3 regions of the Deinococcus metalli genome follow, and region 2 is predicted to be linked to each of the others. Evidence: riboswitches for the same ligand, from Rfam matches in the RefSeq annotation. Region 2 holds a riboswitch; each other region holds the start of a gene.
The links. A riboswitch is a leader RNA that binds a small molecule or an ion and turns the genes downstream of it on or off. The one in region 2 is predicted to bind cyclic di-GMP.

Region 1 (6,090 bases), on a different contig from region 2:
GCTGTGGGGTCTGGGCTGCGGCTTCCTGATGCCGCTGGCGTTCTTCCCGGCGTGGCTCCAGGCCGCGCTGGCGTGGACGCCCTTTCCCGGCATGCTGAACACCCCGGTCGAGGTGTGGCTGGGCGTGCGAACCGGCGGGGACGCGTGGCGGGCGCTGGGGGCGCAGCTCGCGTGGACCGTGGCGCTGTACGCCCTGGCGCAGGCGGTGCTGGCGCGCGGGCTGCGCCGCCTGGAGATCCACGGTGGGTAGGGCCGTGATCATGCTGGGCGACCTGCGGCTGTACGCCCTGCTGCTGCGCGCCCAGATCCGTTCGCAGGGCGTCTACCGCGTCTCCTTCGCGCTGGACGCGCTGGCCGCCGCCCTGATCACGGCCACCGAGTACGCCGCCTTCGCGCTGGTGCTGCCGCGCTTCGGGTCGCTGTCGGGCTGGACCCTGGGCGAGGTGAGCGTGCTGTACGGCCTGGCCGAACTCGCCTTCGTGCTGATGGACCTGCTGTTCGGCGGGTTCGACGCCCCGAACCTGTCTGCGCACATCCGCAGCGGATCGTTCAGCACCTTCCTGCTGCGGCCGGCACCGCTGCCCGTGCAGGTCTTCGGTTCGGACTTCGCGCTGCGCCGCGTCACGCGGGTCGTGCTCGCCGCCGGCATCCTGTGGTACGGCGTGTCGCAGGTCGCGGTCCCGTGGACGCCCGGCGACGTGGCCCTGCTCGTGGGCAGCGTGGTCGGGATGATCTGCTTTTTCGGCGGCCTGTTCGTCATTGGCGGCACCCTCACGTTCTGGACCGTGGACAGCGTCGAGGCGATGAACGTCCTGACCTACGGCGGCCGGGCGCTGATCTCGTACCCGATGGATATCTACGGCTCGCTGCTGCGCCGCGCCTTCACCTACGTGATCCCCGCCGCGTTCCTGTCGTACTTTCCGGTGCTGCACGTCCTGCACCGGCCGCTGCCGGACGGCCTGCCCGGGTGGGCCGCGTTCGTGTCGCCGGTTGTGGGACCGCTTATGCTCGCGGCCGCCTTCGCGTTCTGGACGCTCGGCGTGCGCCGCTACCAGGGCACGGGAACATGAGCGGGGGCCGGAGCACACAGGGCAGGGCGCCGAGGGCAGCGGCGCTCCGGCTCCTCTGGTCGTTCCTCAGCTCTTGCTCCACTGCCCTCCGGAGGCGCCACCATGATTGACGTCCAGCAGCTCCGCAAGATCTACCGGGTCCGCAGCGGCGGCGTGCTGCGCGGACAGACGCGCGTGATGGAGGCCGTGAAGGACGTGAGCTTCACCGTGCAGGCCGGCGAGGTGGTCGGGTATCTCGGGCCGAACGGGGCGGGGAAGAGCACGACCATCAAGGTCCTGACCGGCCTGCTCGTCCCGGACGGCGGCGTGGTCACGGTGGGCGGGCTGGTGCCGTGGCGCGAGCGGCGCCGGCATGTGGCGCGGCTGGGCGCGGTGTTCGGGCAGCGCACCACCCTATGGTGGGATCTGCCGGTGCGCGACAGCCTGGACCTGCTGCGGCACGTGTACCGCGTGCCGGCAGGCCGCTTCCGCGAGAACCTCGCCCGCTTCACCGAGCTGCTGGAGCTGGAGCCGTTCCTGGGCACGCCGGCGCGCTCGCTGAGCCTGGGCCAGCGCATGCGCGCCGATCTGGCCGCCGCGCTGCTGCACGACCCCGCCCTGCTGTTCCTCGACGAGCCGACCGTGGGGCTGGACGTGGTGGCGCGCGAACGCATCCGGGCCTTCGTGGAGCACGTGAACCGCGAGCAGGGCGTGACCGTGCTGCTCACCACCCATGACCTGATGGACGTGCAGCGCCTGGCCCGGCGGGTCATGATCATCGACCACGGCACGCTGCTGTACGACGGCGCACTGGCCGCCCTCCAGCAGCGCTACGGCGGCGCGCGCGAACTGCTGGTCGACTTCGAGACCGCGCCCACGTGTCCCGACGTGCCCGGCCTGGACCTCGTGCACGCCGAGGGCGCCCGCGTGCGCTACGCCTTCAGCGGCCCCGCCGCCGGACCCATCGCCCGCGTGACTGCCCACGCACCGGTGCGCGACCTGACTGTGCAGGAACCGGACCTCGACACGACCATCCGCCGCATCTACGAGGAAGGGCTGCTGCGCGTCTGAGTCCAGACTCCGGATGGATCTCCCATCCGACCCCGACCTTCATTCAGCCTTAGCATTTTCGGTAGGTTAAGGCAGGTCGGCAGTCCGGGGCCGCCCCCTGCTCTTACAGTTTCGGCATGTCGCCGGACCCCGTCACCGTCATCCTGTGCGTGTACAACGGGGCCACCCACCTCGACGAGACGATCCGCAGCGTCCGCGCCCAGACGTACGCCGCGTGGCAGCTGCTGATCGTGGACGACGGCAGCACCGACGCCTCCGCCGACATCGCGCTGCAGCACGCCGCGCAGGATGACCGCATCCAGCTGGTCCGGCAGCAGAACGCGGGCGTGCGCGCCGCCCGGAACCTCGCGCTGCGCACCGCCCGCACCCGCTGGGTGGCCCTGATCGACCACGACGACCTGTATCTGCCCACCAAGCTCGAGACGCAGATGACGTATCTGGCGGCGCACCCGCACCTGGCCGCGCTGGGCACGCACGGGTACCGCATCGGGCAGCGCGGCCGGCGCCTGGGGTACTTCGACGTGGGACCGCGCGACGAGGCGCACAGCCGCGCCCTGGTGGCCGCGCACTCGATCATCTATCTGCTGGCCGCCAGCGTGGTGTTCGACCGGGAACTGGCGCTGCGGGTGGGGGGCTTTCCCGCCCTGCAGACCGCGGACGACATCGGCCTGTGGAGCCGCATGGCCGACCACGCGCCCGTCGTCGCGCTGCCCGAGCGGCTGGTCGCGTACCGGGTCCACGCCGGCAGCCTGAGCGGCCGCAAGCTCAGCTTGCAGCGGCTCGAGGCGGACTACATCCGGCACGGCAACGCCCAGCGCCACGCGGGGCAGCCGGAGCAGACCTTCGGGGCCTTCATGCAGGCGTGGGACGCGCAGCCGCCCGCCGTCCGGCGCGCGTTTGAACGCGAATCGGCCAGCCTGAGCGCGTACCGCACCGCCGGGGGCCTGCTCGCGGACCGGCACCCGGCCGGCCTGCTGTGGCTGGCCCGCAGCGTCCTGCTGAGTCCGCGCGCGCGGCTGGAGCGCGTGGTGCGCCAGCTTGGCCTGCGGGACCTGTGGCGCCGGCGCGCGGTCCCCTGACCGGGCCATGAAGCGGATAAGCTCGGCAGCGTATGTCGCTGCCTCCGCCCGTGACCGGACCCCTGCCGCCGGCCCACTTCGCCGGCGATCCGGTGCGCACGGCGCGCGGCCTGCTGGGCGCGACCCTCGTCCACGTCACGCCCGGCGGTGGGCGGATGGCCGGCCGCGTCGTGGAGACCGAGGCCTACGACTGCCCGCGCGACCCGGCGTGCACGGCCGGCCGTTTCCACGCGGCGCGCACGGCGGACATGGCGGTGTCGCCCGGCCAGTGGCTGTTCTGGACCGCGCACGGGCACCCGCTGCTGCAGGTCGCGTGCCGCCCGGCGGGCGTGCCGGCCAGCGTGCTGATCCGCGCCATCGAGCCGCTGGAGGGCGTGGCCCTGATGCTCGATCACCGTCCGGTCACGCGGGAACGCGACCTGACGAACGGCCCGGCGAAACTCGTGTATGCCCTGGGCCTGGACCCGGCGCGGGTGGCCGGCACGCCGGTGGACAGCGCCGCGCTGCACCTGCTGCCGCCTCCGTGCCCCCTGCCGGACGCCGAGGTGGCGGTCACGGCCCGCATCGGCATCCGCGAGGGCCGCACCCTGCCGTGGCGCTTTTTCGTGCGGAGCAGTCCGTGGGGGTCGCCCGCCGTGCCCAGCATGGACCTGCTGCCGGGCAGCGAATAACGCGCGCCGTCCGTACCCCTAGGGGCGCGGACGGCGGAGCAGGTCGGGCTTTACTTGAAGTTGCTGAGGGTGACGCTGGAATCGCCGATCTTGAAGCTCAGGTTGCAGCCAGCCATGCCGTTGTTGTCCGCGCTGATCTTGGCGCTCACGCTGGCGTCGTTGGTGCCGCCGGAGGTCAGGATCGTCAGGGCCTTGGACACGTTCGCGTCGCCCTTGCCGACCGACGCGACGTTGCCGGACAGCGCGTAGGTGCTCTGGCCCACGCCGCTGTCGGTGCGGGTCGCGGTGATGTTCACGGCGGGCGTGGCGGTCAGGGTGACGGCGCCGGCCTTGTTCGAGGAATCCCACACGGACACGCTGAGCGAGTCGACGCTGAGGCTGAACGAGTCGGGCATGACGCAGGTGCCGGACAGGACGACGGACTTCAGGCTGGCCTTGATCTCGGCGGCGTACGGCTTGATGCCCAGCGGAACCTTCGAGAGGTCGAAATCATCGAAGGAGCCGGCGGGCACGGTGGCGCTGGTGTCGTACTGCACCGACGTGCCGACGCGCTGGACCATCAGGGGGCTGGTCGCGGTCAGGGTCGCGCCGTCCAGGTGGGCGGGGTTGCTGATGTTGACCGGGGGAATCACGGCGCCGACGATGCTGCCGCAGCTCGCCAGCAGGGGAAGGCCGGCGGCAAGCACGGCCAGGGTCTTGATCTTCATGGAGGGCTCCTCGATCGGTCTCACCACTGGCTCGCTTCACCCCAGGTGACCGGGTAGGGGGCGAAGGTCACGGCCTCCGAGGGGAACAAAGGGGCGACGGACGTCACCGGCCAAAGGACGTGCTCTGGTTGACTCCAGTCTGGGCACGGCCCTCTGACAGGATTCTCACCTGCGCCCCGGCGCGGGTTCGCCCGAGCGGCCCCGTAGAGTATGATGCCCATCATCTCATCAGGGCCGAGTGCCCGGAAGGACTCTCCATGCAGGACGTCAGCACGCCGGCCCCGCCCACCCGCCACCGCACGTACTCCTGGGGCGATCCGCTCACCGGCGCCCACGCCGCGCGCGGCATGAGCGGCCTGGAGTATCTGCGCGCCATGTCGCGCGGCGAGTACCCGGCCCCGCCCATTGCGCACAGCCTCGACTTCAGCCTGGCCCACGAAGACGACATCGAGCCCGGCCGGGTCACGTTCCGCATGACCCCGCAGGAATTCCACTACAACCCCATCGGCAGCGTGCACGGCGGCGTTTTCGCCACGCTGCTCGACTCCGCGCTGGGCTGCGCGGTCCACACCCAGCTGCCGGCCGGGGTGGGTTACACCACCCTGGAACTCAGCGTGCGCTACCTGCGCCCCCTGCTGGCCGGCATGGGCGAGGTGCGCGCCATCGGTGAGGTCGTGAGCGTGTCGCGTCAGGTCGCCACCGCGCAGGCCCGGCTGCTCGACGCCCGCGACCGCCTGTGCGCGACTGCCACCACCACCTGCCTGATCCTGCGCCCGGAGGCCCAGCCATGACCACGTCCCCCATATTGTCGTCGGAGAACACCCTGCTGAATCACCTGGGCATCGAGATCGTGGAGGCCAGCGGCACCCGCGTGGTCGCCACCATGCCGGTGGACGCGCGCACGCACCAGCCCATGGGCCTGCTGCACGGCGGGGCCAGCGTCGCCCTGGCCGAGAGCGTCGCCAGCCTCGGCGCGCACCTCAGCGTGGCCGCGCAGGGCCACACGGCGGTCGGTCTGGAGATCAACGCCAACCACCTGCGCGGCGTGCGCTCCGGCAGCGTGACCGCCACCGCCACGCCCATCCACCAGGGCCGCACCACCCAGGTCTGGAGCATCGAGATCGTGGACGACGCCGGCCGGCCCGTGTGCACGTCGCGCTGCACGCTGGCGATCATTCCCGCGACGCGGAGCTGACGAGCGCCGGGCGTCACTCTGGCGCCAGCAGGGCCGCGACGCCCTGGACGGCCGTGAGGGCGCCTGCCTGGACCCTGGAGCGCACCGAGGAGAGGCGGGCCGGGTCGATCCCCGCCTGGAACGCGCGCCACGCGGACTCGCGCAGCAGGTCGTCGAACCACGCGGCCGTCTGCGCGCGCCGCCTGGCCGCCACGTCCGTCACGCGCAGGTACGCCTCGACTGCGGCCCACACCTCGGCCAGGCCCTCGCCGGTGCGGGCGGACGCGCGCAGGGCCACCGGGCGCCACACCGCGCCGTGCGGAGCGAGCAGCGTCAGCG
Region 2 (6,090 bases):
CACGCGGCTGTCCGGCGTCGCCTTGCTGGTGTTGCCGCGGTAGGTCTTGTACAGCACGTCGTTAGCGGTGTTGGGCACGTCGGCGCCGCAGGGGCTGCTGATGTTCGGCTCGTCGTAGGCCTCGACCGGCGAGAAGTACTTGTAGGTCTGCAGCGCCGTGGTGCCGTCCTTGGTGTAGTTGTACTGATCCGAGAACCACACAGTGCTGTCGGGCGCTGTGACGCCGAGATTTCCAGTGGTGCTGGTCCCAACGGGCAGGCCAGTGTCGATCAGCAGCGGCGCAGGCTTGACGTTGCTGATCAGGAAGATGTTGTCGTTGTAGTCATAGTTGATGCCGGAGTAGTCCATGATCAGGAGGTAGGTGTTCGGCATCACGGCGCCGTTGGGGTCCTTGGCGCGGAAAAAGCGCAGGTGTTGACCGCAGGGGCCGGTGCAGCCCGCGCTGATGTCGGCGCTCTGTGCGTTGTAGGTGGGGTCGCTCCACTCGCTGTTGTCGACCCGGAACCCGAAGGTGTTCACGCCTGCCGCCGGGGTGACGTCTGCCCGCGCGTACTTCGTGGCGTCGCCATTGCTCCGGGGGAACAGCGACTGGGCGTCGCTGCCGGCCGACGTCAGGACAGCGCCGGTGGCGGACGACGCCGCGCTCTTCGACGTGGACTTGGGAAACCAGTACAGGCTCGCCGCGTTGTTGATGGTGTGGTACGACGCGATCTGCCACACGTTGACAGGCTGGCCGGTGTTCGCCCGCTGCCAGTAGGGGCTGATGACCTCGTCGCCCTGCGCGTACACCTGACCGTCCTTGTTGATGGCCGTGCCGTCGGGAATGGCGGTCTTGAAGCCGAGGACCTGGTTGATCAGCTGGGAGGTCGTGGGCTCTGGATTGCTTTCGATGGTAGGCTGCCACGCGCCAGCCAGCGTCAGGGTGAGCTTCGGGGCGGTGGGATCGTTGCTGCCCAGCGTGAGCGTGCCGGTCTGCACCGTGTCGCCGCTGCCCGTGAACTGTACCCGGACCGTGGCCGACTGCCCTGGAGCGATGGTGAGCTGATTGGCACCGTCTGGCAGCACGAAGTTGCCCGTCACCGCCGGGGTCACCAGCAGCGAATCCGTGCCGGTGTTCGAGAGTTTCACCGTCGAGATGGTGTGTTGCGCCGCCGACGGCTGCGTGATGGTGGCCGAACCGTCCTTGGTCCGGTCGACCTTGTTGAACGACATCCACGTGGGGAAGAGGCCGTCGGGATTGGTGACGCTCAGGCGGGCGCCGGAGGCCGCGCTGCCCACCGTGACCTCAGCCGAGCCCTTCTTGCTGGTGTCCGAGGTCGAGGTGGCGGTGATGATCGCCTGACCGGCGGCCCGGGCGGTCACGGTGCCGTCCTGGGCGACCGTCGCGACGGCGGGGTCGTCTGATGACCACGTCACCGTGTTGGAGATGCTGCCCGTACCCTCGACGGTGGCGGTGAGCGTGCCGCTGGCGCCGGCATTGAGGGCCAGTTTTGTCGGCGCGACCACGACCCTGGTCACCGTGTTGCCGGTCGCGACCGTCAGCGCGGCGCTGCCGGACTTTTTGGTGTCGGCGGTGGACGTGGCCGTGATCGTGGCCTTGCCAACGGCGATTGCATGCACGGTGCCGTCGGCATCGACAGTTGCAATTGCCTTGTCGCTCGACGACCACGTCACGGTCGTGGCGAAATTCCCGGTTCCGGCGACCGTCGCCTTGAACTTGCGCGTCTGGTTGGGCTGAGCTGCGCCGCTGTCCGGCACAACGGTGACGCTCGTCACAGCGGCGGGTACTCCCGGAGCTTTACAGGCGACCAAGGTCAGGGTGACCAGAGCGGCCATCAGGTGGGTCTTGGGCAGTTGGACTGTCTTCAGCATGCGGTTCTCCTGCGAGGACAGCTCGGCGTGCCCGCTGCCTCGTTCGCGGTCGTCCGGAGGTGAGTGGCGCCTCCTCCTTCATCGCCGCGTAGAATGTCGCCGCAGGCGTAACAGCATCGTTGCACCCGGCCGCTTCCCTGGCTCATGAACATCCTCCCGAACTGCTGCTCATGATGGCATCAGACAGGAGCCCGTGCACCTCAGCACGGGCTCCTGCTCTGAACGGATCGCTCTTGGGTTCAGGGTGCGCCGACGGTCAGGCCGGCCGCCACAAGCCGCGTCTGCCAGTCGGTGATCGCTTTGGTCAGCAGAACCGGGTCAATCGCTCCGGCGGCGACGCGTGTGTTGCCCCCGTCCACCCCGGCCGTGCTGATCGAGAAGTCCCAACGTGCGGTGGCGTTGCTCGCGTTCGGTCGTCCCCATCCCACGGTGTTGCCCGACGCCACCACGCTCGAGGCCACGTGCGCCGGATCGCTGGCGTAGTCACGCAGGTAGATTCCTGCGTCAGGGTCGGCGTCCAGGATGGTGCCGTCGTTGAGCTTGCCGGTCCCCAGCACGGTGTTGTTCCGCACGCTCATGTTGTTGCCGCCCGAGACCGCCACGCCATAGTTGCTGGTTTCCAGCACCACGTTGTTCGAGGCTTCCTGGTACTGGCCTCCGCCGTCGCCCAGCATGATGCCTCCACCCGAGTACGAACCGCTGGCCGGCGTCCCAAACGCCCCATTCAGGAGGTTGTCGTGCACCCGGATCGGCGACGTGGCCGTGCCGCTGGAGTTATACAGGTTGATGGTGTCCTCGACGTGCGACTGCATCGCGGTGTTGTCCACACGGTTCCACGCGATTTCGGCGCCCGAGACGTTTTTCACGGCGTTGAACTGCACGAACTGAATCCGGTAGAACTTGCCGTCCTGCCAGCCGCCGTTGCCGTTGCTGTACCGGCCCTCGATGTTGCGGGCGGTGTTGTAGCGGACCAGGATCGGCTGCGCCGCCGCCGAACCGTTCCACGCATTGAGGTAGATGCCGCTGGTCTTCTCGATGGTGTTGCGCTCCACGATCATGGTGGCGAAGCCCTCGGCCGCCAGGAATCGTCCGGCCGTCTTCGTGGCGTCGTTCGGGTTCAGGCCCTCGCCGCGGCAACCGCGCACCGTCAGATTCGCACTGCTCCAGGGGGCCGAGATCAGCACGCCCATGCCGCGCACCAAGCAGTTCTCGATGATCACGGGCTCCGCAGTCTTGACCGTCACGGCAGGCACAGCCGGGTTCAGGCTCTCCCACGCTCCGGTGTACGTCCCGCCTTTCGTGATGGTGATGGGCGCCGCGTAGGTGAGGGTGGTCGGAGCCGGCGTGGGAGCGGGAGCCGGTGCAGGAGCAGGTGCTGGCGCAGGGGCGGGAGCCGGCGCAGGAGCAGGGGCGGGAGCCGGCGCAGGAGCAGGTGCAACCGCGACAGCCGGCGCGGGAGCCACCACCAGGTAGCAGGCCTTGGCAACGGTATACGCCGGATCACCACCGAAGGTCGTGTTCGAGCAGGTGCCGGCGTCCGTGATGCTCTTGTAGATCCAGCGGGTGTCCACGCCGTAGCGGACGGTCTGCGTGCCACTCACCGTAAACGCCTGGCCCTCGCTGGCCAGCTTGACGTACGTGGTGCCGGCCGCGTCGTCGGCGCCAGTCACGGTGGCCACGGAAGCGGCGCACGAGCGCAGGATGGGCGTGGCCCAGTCCCCGTGATCGTAGGTGTTGCCGTTGCCGGCGTCCGTGACCACGAGGTCCAGGGTCTTCCGGCCGGTGATGTTCACGGTGATGCTCTTGGTGGCGCTGGTCCCGGTCATGGTGCCGGAGTCGTACAGTTTCGTGCCGTCCCCGAAGACCTGGAACACGACTGAACCCTTGTTGCTGACTTCATCATCCACGCCGATGTCGGCGGTCAGGGCAGTGCAGTTGCCGTCGAGCGTGAAGCTGAGTTTGGAGCTCGCGTGCACACCGTAGCCTGCCGCGTACGTCTTGCCGTTCAGCGTCAGGCTCCGGCCGTCACCGGCCTTGTTTTCGCCGTTGCTCTTGTTGACCTCAGCCGGGCCGTACCCGTTGGTCGCGGCCGTCCAGATCGAACCGGACAGGGCATTGTCACCGGTCTTGACCGTGAGGGCCTGCTCACCCAGCGAGGTGTCCGTCGTGGCGTCGTCCGCGCTGGGAATGCCCAGGTCAGCCGAGGTGGTCGCCGGCGCGTCGGCTTCGGTCGGCACTTCCGGCGCCGTGCTGGAGCACGCGGCCAGCGAGAGGGCGAGGGTAAAGGCCAGTAACGTGGCGGACAGGGGTGCGCGGGATGAGCGGATAGCGTTCATGAAGTACCTTCCTTCGGTAGCCCGGCGGACTCGACTTATGAGTTCCGTGGCTTTGCGTCCCCCCCTCACGGAGGGTTTGCCGTTTCGATGCAGGTCGCGTTGAGCTGATCTCGCTGCGGTTACTGACGGGGTTCATGATGCGGATCGCGGCACGACAGTTTCATCACATTAAGAGCCGTCTGAAGATGACTTCATGAAACATCCATTTGTTGAGACGGCTATGGACGTGGCGCTGAAAACCGTGTGTGGTACAGCAGTCTCTGCCTGACAAGGCGGGATCTCCTCGATGAAGCTGCGACCGGTGACACGTCAGAACTGTGTAAGACGCCAGAACCCACCCAGATTGGTGCATAGCCGAAAGATGCCGGCCAGGTCGTCATAGGCAGGCAGAAGCGGCCCCAAACACGCCCTGACCTCAAGATTGTCAGAAACCGGATTAAGACGGGTCTGCACGCCTGCCGTCCGCTGTCATGACAGTCCGCTGAAAACGGGACGTTCGAGCCCGTGTGTCTCCCGTGCAGAACGTGGACTGGTCGTACCATCCATCGCCAGCTCAATGCCCGCCGCCGAAGCCGGCGGGGGCAGAGCCAGCCCTCCGCGCAGAGCTAGCTGGACGGCTGGGCAGCGCGCCGACGGAGTTGCCGGAGGCTGGCGTACGCCATGTCCTTGAGTTCGCTCGGGGGGCCGAGCAGCACCACGCCTGCCAGGACCGCCGCTCCGAGGAGCAGTTCCAGGATGAACAGGACGGGCAGCGGCACGGCCATGGCACGCAGCGGGAACACTGCGGCGGCGGTGACCAGCGCGCCACCCATGAAGTACAGGGCGCCGACTCCGTAGGACTGGGCAATCTGACGGCCGCTCCCGCCGATGATGCCGCGGGCCACGACGGCAAACGCTGCGCTGCGGCATACGCTGGCCGCCACCAGCACCATCGCCAGGTGTTCGACATGGCCGCCCAGACGGTAGGTGATCCACAGGGCCGCGCCCAGGCCGACCATATACACGCTCTGGATGACGATTTTTACGTTCAGCCGCGCCGTGGCTTCCGCAAGCACCGCGGAGAGGTTGGTCAGCACCGCGAAGGGAATGTAGAGCGCGAAGATCTGCATCAGCGGAATGGATTCGACGAATTTAGGCCCCAGCAAGACCTTCACGATCTCCGGCGCGTCGATCAGGATGCAGCCGGTCGCCGTGAAGATCAGGATGGACATCGCTCGCAGGCCGGTCAGGTACGAGCGGCGCAAGCGGTCGGTGTCGTCCTGTACGGCGCTGAAGGATGGAGCCATGACCCTCGACAGGCTGGTCGCAAAGTTTGTCGCGGGCATGGCGAGGGTGCTGAATGTCCGGCTGTACGCGCCCAGCTGCGCCGACGAGTAGAACTTCCCGATGATGAAGGTGTCGAGGTTGGCGCTGAGGAATTCCAGGAAGTTGACGGCCGTGGCCTTGACGCCGAAGCGGAACAGCCCGCGGTAGGCGTCCCAGCGAAATATTGGCTTCAGGGTATGCCGTGTGGCCGAGTACAGCAGCACCAGCTGAATCACGGCCTGGGCGATGGCGCTGATCACCAGGCTCATGGCGCCGTACCCCAGGTACGCTGCCCCCAGGCCGATGATGCCGTGCCCAATGGCATACGACGTCAGTTCGGCGATGACCTGGGGCCTGAAATTCAGTGCCCGCCGCAGCAGACTGCCCGAGATGATGATTCCGCTGCTCAGGATGTACACCAGGGCGTAGCCGCGGACGACCGGAACCAGATCGGGAATGGTGGGGAAGAACGTGCTGATGGCAGGGGCCAGCAGCCACGCCAGCGCCGTGGTGAAGATGCCCAGTCCCAGCGACGACGTGAAGCCCGCCCGGATGTCGTCCTCGGTGAGTTTCGCTT
Region 3 (6,090 bases), on a different contig from region 2:
GACGCGCAGGGCCCCGCCCCCCTCTAAGCGCCCGCGCCCCCAGGAGGCCCCATGGCCGTCAGTCAGGAAACGACCCTGCGCCTCGACGAGAACCGCCGCGACCTGTTCACCAGCGACCTGAGCGTCTCCGAATTCCTGCTGCTGGAGGACCTCGGCTACCAGCCGATCGGGCTGGCGATGGGCACCAGCGTCTACCACCTGGGCGTGCAGAACGCCCGCTGGCGGCAGAGTGTGGAACTGGACGTGCTGACGCAGGCCATGTACAGCGCCCGGCACCTCGCCATGACCCGCATGCAGGAGGAAGCCCGCCGGGCCGGCGCGACCGGCATCGTGGGCGTGCAGGTCAGCGAACACAGCCGCATGTGGGACAACCACGTCTTCGAGTTCCTGGCGGTGGGCCCCGGGATTCGCCGCGCGTAGACTGCCGCGGCGACCCTCCACACGACCCTGAGCCTCACGCTGGCGCGTCCCGGTATCCTGCGCGCATGACGCTCGTGCTGGGCTACGTTGGCGCGGCCTGCCTGCTCGCGGGCGGCGTGGGCTGGGGCGCACAGGTCTCGCGGCGGGGCGTGACGGCACCGATGCTGGCCCTGACCACGCTCCTGACCGGCGTCGGTCTGACCCTGAGCGCCCGGGCGTTCCTGGCCGGGGCGGACCTGCCCCTCACGCTCGGGGTGGTCGGGGCGCTCGCCGGGGCCGCGCTGATGGTGTTCACGCCGCGGGACTGACGGTGCGGCGTGACGCGGCCGGGCACCGCCGTCACAGCCAGCCCTTCTCCCGCGCGGTGCGGGCGGCCTCCACGCGGGTCTCCGCGCCGAGCTTCCCGATGGCCTCCGACAGGTAGTTGCGCACCGTGCCCTCGGACAGGCCCAGCGTGGCGGCGATGGCGGCGGTGCTCGCGCCGCCCTCGGCCGCGCGCAGCACCTGCCGCTCGCGGTCGGTCAGCGGATCGCTGTCGCCCCACGCCTCGGCTGCCAGCTGCGGGTCGATGGCCCGCCCGCCCGCGTGCACGCGCCGGATGGCGTCCGCGAGTTCGCTGGCCGGCGCGTCCTTGAGCAGGTATCCGCGCGCCCCCACGTCCAGCGCGCGGCGCAGGTACCCACCCCGGCCGAAGGTCGTGACGATCACCACCCGCGTGCCGGGCAGTTCGCGCGCCACCCGCGCCGCGAGGTCCAGGCCGCTCACGCGCGGCATCTCGATGTCCGTGACCAGCACGTCCGGCTTCAGGGCCAGCGCCCGTTCCCACGCCGCCTCGCCGTCCGGCGCGCCGCCCACGACCTCCAGGTCGTCCTCCAGCGACAGCAGCGCCGTCAGCGCCCCCAGCACCAGCGCCTGGTCCTCCGCGAGCAGGATGCGGATCACGGTGCCCCCCTCACGCCGTCACCAGACCCGTGACCGCCACGCCGCCGTCCTCGCCGGGCAGCGTGGCGGTCAGGGTGGTGCCGCGCGTGCCGTCGCGCTCCAGCGTGCCGCCGATGGCGCGCAGGCGTTCGCGCATGCCGGTCAGGCCGCTGCCCTCGGGGGATGTGCCGCCCACGCCGTCGTCGCGGATCACCAGCCGCCACCCGCGCCCCTGCGGCGTGAGGGTCACGGTGACCTCGTGTGCGCGGGCGTGCCGGACGACGTTCGTGACCGCCTCGCGCAGCAGCATGGCGGCGGTGTGCTCGGTCGCGGCGGGCAGGGCCGGCAGGGCGTGCGTGACGGTCAGGGTCACGCCGGCCGTGTCCAGCGCGACCTTGGCGCGGGCGAGTTCCGCGCTCAGGCCGCTGCCCCGGTACCCGCTGACCGCGGAGCGCACCTCCGACAGCGCCTCACGCGAGATGCGTTCGACCTCGCGGATCTCGGCGGCGGCGCGGGCCGGGTCGCGTTCGGCCAGCTTGCCCGCCAGTTCGCTCTTCAGCACGATCACGCTGAGGGTGTGGCCCAGCAGGTCGTGCAGGTCACGGGCAATGCGTTCGCGCTCCGCGTCGGCGGCGAGGCGCTCCTTTTCGGCCTGCACCTGGACGAGCCGCGCGTCGGCGATGTTGCGGCGGAACGACGCGTGGTTCGCGTACGCGGCGACCAGCGTGAACACCATGTTCGGCGCGAGCCACGCTAGGTCGTCCAGCGTGTACTGCCCGCCCCAGAACGGCACCAGCATGACCGCCACGTTCAGGACTGCCAGCCACAGCGCCGCCCCCACCCGGGCCTGGTACCCGATGATGCTGCCGCCGTAGATCAGGAACGCGGTCGCGCCGCCGCCCGTGACCGGCCACAGCAGAACGTACGCCACCAGCGCGTATGCCCAGCCGGCCAGCGCCCAGCCGGTCGTGTGCTCGGGGTCGCGGTAGAAGAACACCCGCGCGTATAGCGCCACGAAGCCCGCCGTGATTCCCCAGAACAGCGCCCACTGCGCCGCGGGCCGCGGGTGTTCGAAAAAGCCGATGACCGGGTAGGTCAGGAACACCAGCCACAGCAGCGGGAACCACGCCCACACCGCCCTGCGCTGCGCCGCCTTCATGCCCACCAGGGTACCCTCCCCGCACCTGTTGGCGGGGAGGGTCCGGTGGCCGGGGCCGGTCACTGCTCGCGGGCCTCGTCCCGGCGCAGGCCCCACGCGGCCAGCGCGCCGAAGATCACCGCGAAGGTGGCCAGGGCCAGCCAGTGCGCGGCCTCGCCGGACGTCTGGCCCGCCACGGTGCCGCGCGCGACGGCGCCCAGGTGGTACGCGGGCAGGTACGGCGCGAGCTTCTGCACGAAGGCCGGCATCTGGTCCAGCGGCGTGAACAGGCCCGAAGCGAAGGACATCAGCACGCTCACGAGGTTCGCGGTGATCTGCGCGCCGGTCGGCGTGACCAGAAATCCGATGCACAGGCCCAGCGCGATCAGCGGCACCATGCCCAGCAGCAGCTTGCCCAGCAGCAGCAGCGCGGTGCCCACGGGCATGGTGACGCCCCCGGCGACGTGCGCGAAGGTGTACAGCACGCCCAGGCTCAGGGCGCTGAAGCACAGCGCGGCCAGCAGCTTGCCCGCGAAGTACAGCGCGGTCGGCATGGGCGACGCCCGCAGCAGCCGCAGCCACCCGCCGGTGCGCTCCAGCGCGACCGCCGATCCGAACGAGAACATCGCCAGCGACAGCAGCGAGTACGCGCCGAAGTTCACCAGGATCAGCGGCCCGACCTTCAGGCCCTGGTCGGTGGTCTCGTTCACGGCGCTCAGGCCGAACAGCGCGAAGAACATCACCGGGAAGCCGATGGTGCCCACCGCGAACATCGGATTGCGCAGCATGCGCCGCAGTTCGGCGGCGGCCAGGGCGCCCAGCGCGGGCAGCCGGGGCGCGCGGCGGGCAGAGGGCGCGGGGGCGGGCAGGTCGGTGGTGCGGACGGCGGGAATGGTCATGCGATCACGTCCTTGGGGGCCTGGGCGGCGGTGAGGGAGAGGAAGGCGTCCTCCAGGCTGGCGCGGCTGACCTCCAGTTCGGTAAACGGCGTGCCCTGCTGAACCAGTGCGGTGAGCAGCGCTTCGGGCATGCGGGTGCGCAGGTCGGCGTGTCCGTGGGCGTCCACGTCGGCCGTGTCCACGCCCGGCAGGCGGCGAAGCTCGGCCAGCACCAGATCCGACGTGAAGCGCACCCGCGCGCCGCCCGCCTGGGAGCGCAGCTGTTCCGGCGTACCGTCCGCCAGCACCGCGCCCGCGTTCATCACGACCACGCGGTCCGCGGCGCGCTCCGCTTCCTCCAGGTAATGCGTGGTGAGCAGGATGGTGCGGCCGGCGTCCTTCAGGTCCGTCACGGCCGCCCAGAAGGCCTGACGGCTCTGCGCGTCCATGCCGGTCGTCGGCTCGTCGATCAGCAGCACCTGCGGGTTGCCCACCACGGCCAGCGCGAAGGCCAGCCGCCGCTTCTGCCCGCCGGACAGCGCACCTGCGCGGCGCCCGGCCACGCTGCCCAGGTCCGCCAGTGCGAGCGCCTGCGCCGTGCCCAGCGGGGCCGGATAGAAGCGCGCGAACAGCTCCACCGCCTCGCGCACCGTCAGGGCGGGCGGCAGGGCGCTCTCCTGCGGCATCGAGCCGATGCGGCGGCGCACGTCGTCCTGCCGGGGGTTGCCGCCCAGCACGCGCACCTGCCCGGCCGTGGGCGCGCCCAGGCCCAGCATCAGCGAGATCGCGGTGGTCTTGCCGGCCCCGTTCGGCCCCAGCAGCGCCGTCAGTTCACCGGCGCGGATGTCCAGGGTCAGGCCGCGCAGCGCCGTGACCTTCCCGAAGGTCTTGTCCACGCCCGTCAGCTCGATCGCGTTCGTCATGCCCACAGGGTGCGCCGGTGACCGCTGCGGCTGTAGTGCTCGGTGTCAGGCGCGCGGGGTGACAGGTGTCATATCGGCCCGGTCGGCAGGGCGCCGGTGCGGCGCTGGGCTGGCCGGAGGTCGGGCACGCGGCCCCGCTCAGCGGGCGATGTCCACCCGGAAGTCCTCGCGGTACTCGGTGACGTTGTTGGCGCTGTCGTAGACCTGCACGGTCACGGTGTGCGCGCCGTTGTCCTGCGCGGTGAAGTACTTGGCGTACGAGTTGTACGCGGTGCCGTCCTTCACGAAGGCCTTGCCGTCGATGGTCAGCACGACCTCGGCCACGTTCACGTCGTCACGGGTGGAGAGCTGGAAGAACACGTTGCCCTCCTCGCGCAGCGTCTGGGGGAACATCATCATGCTCACCTTCGGCGCCTGCGTGTCGGCCCGGGCAGCCGCGCCCGGCACTGCCTGGGCACTGGGGGCCGGCGCGGGCGTCTGCATGCTGCCGCAGCTGGTGGCGAACACGGCGATCACGGCGATGACGGCGGAGATGACGGGTGCGTTCATGATGGACTCCAGGGAACACGGCCACGACCCCGGACAGGCGGATGGCCGCGCGGGTGGGTCGGTGGAAGGGCAGAGCACGCCACGCCGGTCGTCGGGGACGCCGGGGGTGCTGTACACAGCGGTGGGGCCGGGACGGAACGCCCGGACAGGCCTGCGATGACGCCGCCTTTGCGGTCGCGTCAGAGGCGCGGGATCACGGCAGGTGCTGGCTGGCCGCGGCCGTCAGGCGCGCGCAGGGGCACCGCAGTGGATCGGAGGGTGGGGGGACAGCCGGAGCGTGTCGATGCATCTGAGAACTCCTCGTGCAGCCGGAGCCGCAGAGTATGGAGCCAGGTCCTGTGCACAGGGCAGGGGACAGGGCGGTCGAAAAGCCGGTCGCACCACTAGCTCCACGCGTCCCAGGTGCCCGCATACAGGACGACGCTTCATCGCTTCTTCCCGCCTGATGTTCTTCAGCGAGGCTTTGATGTTGCCGTACGGCCTCTTACAGCCGTGGCACCGCCGGCTCCGGCCGCCCTTCATGACCGGACCCGGCCCTTCATGAACATCCGGTGGCCTCCGGACGGTCTGGGGGTCGAGGCAGGGTTTTCTGCACCTGGAGCGGGATTTCCGGGCAATGTGGGAGTGGCCGCCCGGTGCGCGAACGCTGGCGACCGGGCGGGCCGCATGAAGACCAGTCTTCGCGCAGATGCCGGCGACGTGTCAGACACATCGACATGGATGGTCGATCCCGCCGCGGCCTCAGTGGAACGGGCAGCCGACCCGGACCGGGGCATCCCACGGCGCGGGCACCCGCTCGAAGTTCGGCGTGTCCTCGCGGTCGTCATAGGCGCGGTGCCACACGGGCGTCGTGGCGGGCGACACGGGCGGAATCAGCCACGACCAGCGCCCGCGCACGCCGCGTCCGGCCCGGGCCTCGCGCGCCTCGAAGCGCGTGAACTGCCGCGTCACGGTGTGGTGATCGACCACCTTCACGCCCGCCGCCGCGAAGGACTCCAGCACCGCCACGTTCAGTTCCACCAGCGCCCGGTCGCGCCACAGCGTCCGCTCGCGGCGCGTGTCCAGGCCCAGGGCCGCCGCCACCCGCGGCAGCAGGTCGTAGCGGTCCGCGTCCGCGAGGTTGCGCGCGGCGATCTCCGTCTGCACGTACCAGCCGTTGAACGCACACGCCAGCCGTACGCCGCCCACGTTCAGGTCCATGTCGCTGATGACCGGCAGGGCGTGCCACTTCACGCCCAGCGCCCCGATCCCGGGGTAATCC

Region 1: it holds a riboswitch for cyclic di-GMP, as region 2 does, so the genes downstream of both, HNQ07_RS01435 (hypothetical protein) here and HNQ07_RS06815 (NPCBM/NEW2 domain-containing protein) in region 2, are expected to answer to the same signal.
Region 3: it holds a riboswitch for cyclic di-GMP, as region 2 does, so the genes downstream of both, HNQ07_RS08800 (Ig-like domain-containing protein) here and HNQ07_RS06815 (NPCBM/NEW2 domain-containing protein) in region 2, are expected to answer to the same signal.

What each region holds. Positions count from the first base shown of each region.
Region 1 covers NZ_JACHFK010000001.1:277,945-284,034, forward strand. The annotation lists gene HNQ07_RS01410 (ABC transporter permease) at 1-250, shown strand, start outside; gene HNQ07_RS01415 (ABC transporter permease) at 243-1,070, shown strand; gene HNQ07_RS01420 (ABC transporter ATP-binding protein) at 1,173-2,120, shown strand; gene HNQ07_RS01425 (glycosyltransferase family 2 protein) at 2,237-3,199, shown strand; gene HNQ07_RS01430 (DNA-3-methyladenine glycosylase) at 3,232-3,870, shown strand; gene HNQ07_RS01435 (hypothetical protein) at 3,921-4,577, opposite strand; cyclic di-GMP riboswitch class II at 4,581-4,664, opposite strand; gene HNQ07_RS01440 (PaaI family thioesterase) at 4,835-5,368, shown strand; gene HNQ07_RS01445 (hotdog fold thioesterase) at 5,365-5,772, shown strand; gene meaB (methylmalonyl Co-A mutase-associated GTPase MeaB) at 5,786-6,090, opposite strand, start outside.
Region 2 covers NZ_JACHFK010000002.1:375,152-381,241, forward strand. The annotation lists gene HNQ07_RS06810 (Ig-like domain-containing protein) at 1-1,872, opposite strand, end outside; gene HNQ07_RS06815 (NPCBM/NEW2 domain-containing protein) at 2,112-4,208, opposite strand; cyclic di-GMP riboswitch class I at 4,221-4,299, opposite strand; gene HNQ07_RS06820 (lipopolysaccharide biosynthesis protein) at 4,814-6,090, opposite strand, start outside.
Region 3 covers NZ_JACHFK010000003.1:361,619-367,708, forward strand. The annotation lists gene HNQ07_RS08770 (heavy metal-binding domain-containing protein) at 52-420, shown strand; gene HNQ07_RS08775 (hypothetical protein) at 486-728, shown strand; gene HNQ07_RS08780 (response regulator transcription factor) at 760-1,362, opposite strand; gene HNQ07_RS08785 (sensor histidine kinase) at 1,373-2,500, opposite strand; gene HNQ07_RS08790 (ABC transporter permease) at 2,560-3,378, opposite strand; gene HNQ07_RS08795 (ABC transporter ATP-binding protein) at 3,375-4,280, opposite strand; gene HNQ07_RS08800 (Ig-like domain-containing protein) at 4,419-4,829, opposite strand; cyclic di-GMP riboswitch class II at 5,190-5,274, opposite strand; gene HNQ07_RS08805 (nitric oxide synthase oxygenase) at 5,571-6,090, opposite strand, start outside.